2 regions of the Salinivibrio sp. KP-1 genome follow, and region 2 is predicted to be linked to the other one. Evidence: predicted binding sites of a transcription regulator. Region 2 holds the regulator's gene; the other holds the start of a gene.
What was found. The regulator MetJ, encoded in region 2, represses methionine synthesis genes. The targets are predictions, from matches to a motif close to TTAGACNTNTANANGTCTAA.
Positions count from the first base shown of each region.

Region 1: the regulator MetJ is predicted to act here: its motif matches at 2,174-2,193, upstream of WN56_RS00345 (MetQ/NlpA family ABC transporter substrate-binding protein).

Region 1 covers NZ_LAQR01000001.1:72,511-75,931, forward strand. The annotation lists gene WN56_RS00330 (ChrR family anti-sigma-E factor) at 127-801, opposite strand; gene WN56_RS00335 (sigma-70 family RNA polymerase sigma factor) at 798-1,367, opposite strand; gene WN56_RS00340 (LON peptidase substrate-binding domain-containing protein) at 1,494-2,063, opposite strand; gene WN56_RS00345 (MetQ/NlpA family ABC transporter substrate-binding protein) at 2,219-3,016, shown strand; gene WN56_RS00350 (multidrug effflux MFS transporter) at 3,191-3,421, shown strand, end outside.
Region 2 covers NZ_LAQR01000036.1:121,776-125,196, reverse strand. The annotation lists gene WN56_RS09345 (bifunctional aspartate kinase/homoserine dehydrogenase II) at 1-222, opposite strand, end outside; gene metB (cystathionine gamma-synthase) at 284-1,450, opposite strand; gene metJ (met regulon transcriptional regulator MetJ) at 1,637-1,954, shown strand; gene WN56_RS09330 (malic enzyme-like NAD(P)-binding protein) at 2,050-3,303, opposite strand.

The sequences.
Region 1 (3,421 bases), on a different contig from region 2:
CCGCCACGAGATTAATGGCGATAATGGAGAGCATCGCCGAGCAAAAGCACGCATTCCGTTGCCTCTTTAGCATAAAAAAAGGCGGCTTCGCAGCCGCCAGAAGGATAACAACTAACACAGAATTTTTTAGTAAATCGCATGTCCCACGGTATTGAGTAATTTGCTCACACCTTTGGTGAAATAAAGCGGTGCATCTGCCACCGTGTAGCACAAACACCCTTGTTTGGTGAATGGCGTATGATGATGGCGACTATCGAGCAAAATAAAATCACCCGGTACGTATTCGCCACTTTCATCCTCGAACGTACCATCAAGCAAAAGGGTTAACTCATAGCCTTTGTGCGTGTGCGCAGGCACCGAGCCGCCCTCATCAATATGGAGGAAACTGGCACGTGTTGCCCCTTCATCAAGGTTCAACCGGGCGCGCTGTACTTTGCCAAAAGATGACCAGTTAGAATCACTAAAGCGCTGTAGCGCGCGTGGCAACGTGTAGGTCTTGTTACTCACACTTATTTGTGTTGCACGGACTGGTGTTTGCGCATCGACGGCACCATCATTGGCCGCTGCATCTTCGAAAATGGCAGCAAGCATTTCGTCTTCAGCCGCATAATCCCAATCAGCAACGATTATTTCTTCCTCGTCGAACGCTGAATCTGCAAGCGAGGCTTCTGCAGCGGCGACATATGCCTGGCATTCCTGGCAGAGCTCAACATGTGCTGACAACGCAATCGCCATCGAGGTGGGCAGTTTGCCAGCGGCAAACGCGTCAAGTAAGTCGGTCGATGGGTGATATTTAATCATTGTTTAACCTCCAGGTGATTGCGGAGCTTTTCCAGACCTAAACGCAATCGGGATTTTACGGTGCCCAACGGCACGTTTAACTGTTCTGACAACTCTTGGTGGGTAAGCTGTTTAAGATACACGCCTCTCACCACTTGTTGTTGCACGTCGGGTAACTCATCAATGAACGACAGCAACTCTTGATCCATCATATATTGCGCACCAGCATCCGACTCATTGTCCTGCTGGCCAGATTCGAGCACGGGCCAAATATCATCACTGAAGTTGTCTTCCCGGTTCGATTGCACCTTACGCAACATATCGAAGCTAATGTTACGCATGATGGTAAAGACCCACGTCGTCGCTGCGCCTTTATCGGCGTTGTACAAATGCGCTTTTCGCCACACAACCAACATGGTTTCCTGCACAAGCTCCATCGCTTGCCCATCAGCACGGAGATGCTTAGAGCCGTAAGAGCGAATCTTAGGGCCAAAAAACCGGAACAGGCGCTCGAAGGCAACACGGTCACGGTCTTCCGAGACTTTCAATAATAATGCAGACAACTCTTCCTTCGTCACGTCAGTCATGTTGGCACGCGTGTCCCGTCTGGAAATGGTGGTCTCAGTATACATGGTTTGTGGCGCAGTCATAGTTGAGTCCTATCTGTCGTAGCCGTCCATTTGGCTACCAGTACGTGGGTAGCAGTGATTGGATCACTCGACTTCCTCTTCGAGCAGCTGACTGATAAATTGTTTCGCTTCTTCTGCTGACTCTTGAGCAATAAACCATTGTTTTTGCGCATTAGAAAGCGGCAAAATTTCGAGCCAGCGCTGACAGCTCCAGGTTAAATCTTCGAAATGAGGCGCTTCATACTGTTCTGCGTGTTCAGGGTGAGCGGCAAAGACGTGTTTGAGCCCTGAGGCGATACGCGCTTTGTCGTCGGCTTGCGCCTCACCCAAATGCTCATCATGAGGCCAATCATTGAGTGCGCGCACATCGCCTACCCAAAGTTTGTCCGCTTCTTGGTCCGTCGACATAATTTCTACCCGCTGGCGACCGGCGATCGTGATCCCTAGCAAGCCGTCGGGCAGTGTTTCGAAATCGACGATGTCGACTAAGGTGCCGTACTTGTAGAGACGCTTTCCCTGCATCATTGCCAGCACAAATCCTTCTTGATTCGCTGAGCACTCACGGACGAGGCGTAAATAACGAGGTTCAAAAATGCGCAGTTTGGCTCTGCCTCCCGGTAACAAAAACAGGGGCAAAGGAAACAGCTTAGTCATACTCATGCCTCCTTCTATCGATTTAACATGTCCTCCATTACGCGTAGGACAATGGATGCGATCAAGCCGGCCCTTGTATCAAGCTAATCATATTGACATTAATTATCCATATGGCATTCTGGATGTCTAAATGGCCAATTAGCAAGGTAAAGGGAATGAAGATAAAACAACTCAGCGCAAGTCTCGCGATACTTCTCGCGGCGGTATTCCTCTCAGGGTGTTCCGACCAAACTGAAACCATTAAAATTGGCGCAACGGTCGGTCCCCACGCGCAAGTGGTTGAATCGGTGGCTGAGCAAGCGAAAGAAGAAGGGATTGATATTGAAGTCGTAGAGTTCTCTGATTACATCTCGCCTAATGCAGGGTTAGCGGATGGTAGTTTGGATTTAAACAGTTATCAGCATCAGCCGTTTCTCGACAATTTCAACCAAAACCACGATAGCGAGTTGGTAGCGATTGGTCGCTCAATCTTAATGCGGATGGGGATTTATTCTGACAAAGTCGACAAGGTCGAGGCGTTAGCGAATGGCGCACAAATTGCGATCCCCAATGATCCCACAAATGCGGGTCGCGCGCTGTTATTGCTGGAAGACGCAGGATTGATTACGTTGGCTGACAATGTTGGCTTTAAAGCCACGCTGCAAGATGTTCAATCCAACCCTAAACAGCTCGAATTTGTGGAAGTAGAAGCGGCACAGCTGCCTCGCAGTTTGCAAGATGTCGATGCCGCGGCGATCACCATGAATTATGTGATGTCATCAGGGCTTGATCCAAGCGAGCAGGGCATTTTCTTGGAATCTAAAGATGCGCCTCTCGCCGTTATGGTGGTGGCCGCACGCAAAGACGATCAAGATAACCCGACGTATCAGCGATTACTCGCGTTATTCCAGTCCAACAAAACACGTCAGTTTTTGCAAGATACGTTTAATGGCACCATAGAGCCTGCGTTTTAATTTATTGTCACCCAGTGAAATCGGCCAGTGCAACGCTGGCCGATGGCCAAACGTCACTATTTGTTTACCACTCATACAGTTATTACTGTTACCATAGTGATCTGTCGGTGATCCACAATGTGCTAGGATCGCGACGTCTACCTCCCCACATCAATAAAACGCATAGGAAACTGGATGCAATCGGCTAGTCGCCCATTTAATTGGTCGCCCGTATTGCTGGCATGCCTGACCGTCAGCATTGGGCAATTCAGCATGGGCTTAGTATTTCCGTCTTTGCCCTGGATCGCCCGAGATTTCAACCTCAGTATGGACAATGTCCAACTGCTTATCTCTGCCTATCTACTTGGTTTTGGACCATCACAGTTTATCTATGGGCCTATCTCAGATGCGCTTGGCCGTCGCCGC
Region 2 (3,421 bases):
ATGCGCCACTCGCCCATCCTTGTCTAACTGTGCTAACCACATGATCAGCTGGTTAGTGGTTTTTCCTGCCGCGGACACCACGATTAAGTCTTGCTGGCTCGCATGCGCGGTCAATACATCGACCACGCGACGATAGCAATCAGGGCTCGCAAGGCTACTGCCACCAAACTTGTGCAATTGGCGTGGTGACTCGGGGGACGTTTCCGTCGGTTGCGCATGCATGGCAAGGTCTCTCTTAATGTCTATCGATCTCGGTAAAGGGGCGCGCACTGAAGCGCAGCCTCTATGGGGTGCCACCCTCTAAACGGGCAAAGGCGTTCGCCAAATCGGCAACCAAATCTTGCGCATCTTCTAATCCAATGGAAAAACGCAACAAGGTCGGTGCGATGCCCGCCTCCGCTTGCGCGGCGTCACTCATGGCTCTGTGTGTCATCGAACCAGGGTGCGTCACTAAGCTTTCTACCCCCCCGAGAGACTCGGCGAGGGCAAATAACGTGAGGCCATCAATAAATCGCGCCACACCGGCTTGGTCTGTATCCAATTCTAAGCTCAGCATGCTACCAAACCCCGCTTGCTGGCGCGCAGCAATTTGGTGGCCAGGGTGAGAGGCCAACCCGGGGTAGTAGATTTTCCGCACTGCCGACACCGTTTGCAGGTAGCTAAGTACCACTTCAGTGTTGTGTTGGTGTTGTTTAACGCGTGCACCCAATGTGCGCAACCCTCGCAGTGTCATATAACTGTCAAATGCATTGCCCGTCGCCCCTAAGCAATTTCCCCACCAAGCCAATGTCTCGGCAAGTTCACTGGTCGCGGCGATCACCGCGCCACCGACAATATCAGAATGGCCATTAATAAATTTGGTGGTCGAATGCACCACCATATCCGCGCCCAGCGCAAAAGGCGTTTGCAAAGCTGGCGATAAAAACGTGTTGTCGACCACCACCCAAGCCCCCACTTGATGGGCTTTTTGGCATATTTCTGCGATATCGACCACGCGTAAGAGTGGATTGGATGGGGTTTCCACCAGCACGAGCTTGGGCTGTTTAGCCAATGCCTGGTCCAACGCATCATGGTCCGATTGATCGACAAAACTTACCTGCCAGATCCCTTGTTTGGCACGCGATTCGAGCAAGCGATAGGTGCCGCCATAACAATCATGTGGGGCGACAATATGCTCGCCAGCCTCCAACAGAGATAGCACCAAGTTTATCGCCGACATCCCGCAGTTGGTCACCACCGCACCTGCGCCCCCTTCTAAGTCAGTCAGCGCTTGTTCGAGCTGCGCACGCGTTGGGTTGCCGCCTCGCGCGTAGTCGTAAGTAGGCACATCACCCAGTGCCGGAAAACGGTAATTGGTCGATAAGTACAGGGGAGGCACCACCGCATGGTGCTGGGTGTCAGTCCCAATCCCGGTCCGAACGGCGATAGTGTCGGTTTTTTTCTCAGTCATGATCTATCCTTGCTAGTCTGGTTTGCGCATGGTGGGCGTGATCCAGGTTTCATACTGCCACCTTACCCTGCGCTTTTTGGGACGTCAACACTTCTAGACGTCTATACTCCTTTGCATGTGGCGGTTAATATAGCTAAAATCTCCGCAGCATCATTCTGGGTATTCCATAATCAAGATAGGTGAGACATGGCGCAGTGGAACGGCGACTACATTAATCCGTATGCCGAACATGGTAAAAAGAAAGAGCAGGTAAAGAAGATCACCGTCTCTATCCCATTAAAAGTACTAAAAATTCTTACCGACGAGCGTACTCGTCGTCAGGTGCAAAACCTACGTCATGCGACCAACAGTGAGTTGTTGTGTGAGGCATTTCTTCATGCCTACACCGGCCAACCACTACCAACCGATGACGATATCCGTAAGGATAAACCCGACAGCATTCCCGCTGAAGCACGTCGGATCATGGAAGAACTTGGTATCGAGTTCGACGATAGCGAATACTAAAAAAACCCGCCGATTGGCGGGTTTTCTGTATTGATAGGTGCTCAGTACAGCCTTCTCAGGCTCTATTCCACCGCGCTTTTCCTAACGCTCAAGCATTACGCCTTGTCGAGCATATAGTTTTCTGGCATCTCGATACGAGCCACGCCGGTTTCCACGGCGGCCAGCGCTACCGCGCGGGCGACCTTAGGTAATAAACGCGCGTCCATTGGCTTGGGAATAATGTAATCAGGGCCAAAGCTTAGCGAAGACAAACCGGCGGCGTCTAATACCGTTTGTGGGACAGGCTCTTTGGCTAGGCTGCGAATGGCTTCTACCGCTGCCAACTTCATCGCATCGTTAATTTCACTGGCACGTACATCCAATGCGCCACGGAAAATAAACGGGAAGCAGAGCACGTTATTGACCTGATTCGGGTAATCCGACCGCCCGGTTCCCATGATCAGATCATCGCGTACTTGATGCGCCACATCCGGATGGATTTCAGGATCTGGGTTCGAGCAGGCAAATACCACGGGTTTATCTGCCATCAGCTTCAAGGCGTCGGGTGAGAGCAAGTCTGGACCGGAGACGCCAACGAACATATCCGCGCCCTCAATCACATCTTCGAGGGTACGCTTATCCGTGTTATTGGCAAACAGCTGCTTGTATTTGTTGATGTCGTCACGACGCGTATGGATCACGCCTTTACGATCCAACATATAGATTTTTTCCCGCTGAGCGCCACATTTTATTAATAGCTCCATACAGGCAACAGCCGCTGCGCCTGCGCCCATGCACACCACCGTCGCCTCGCGGATATCTTTGCCTTGCAGCTCAAGCGCGTTAAGCATGCCGGCAGCGGTGACGATGGCCGTGCCGTGTTGATCATCATGAAATACAGGCACTTCGCAACGTGCAATTAATTGTTTTTCAATCTCAAAACAATCTGGGGCTTTGATATCTTCGAGATTGATACCGCCAAAGGTATCCGCGATGTTCGCCACGGTATCCACGAATTCATCGATAGTACGGTGTTTGACTTCAATGTCGATCGAGTCCAAGCCAGCAAAACGCTTGAACAATAAAGCTTTACCTTCCATAACAGGCTTAGAAGCCATGGGGCCTAAATTTCCTAGCCCCAAAATCGCGGTGCCGTTTGAGACCACCGCCACCATGTTGCCTTTACCCGTATAGCGGTAAACCGCATCCGCATCTTGCGCTATCTCACGCACAGGCTCAGCAACGCCAGGACTATACGCCAACGCGAGATCCGCGGCCGAGTCAGCAGGTTTGCTCAATTCAACAGAAATTTTTCCGGGAGTAGGGTATGCATGATAATCCAGCGCTTGCTGGCGTTTATCGTCCGACATCTAGTGTTCCTAATTATTATCGTGAAGGGGAAACTAATATCGACAGGGAAGCGTCACCGATATTAGTCAGACACTCTACAAACCACACAGGGAAGGTTTGTATAATAAAAAAGATGGT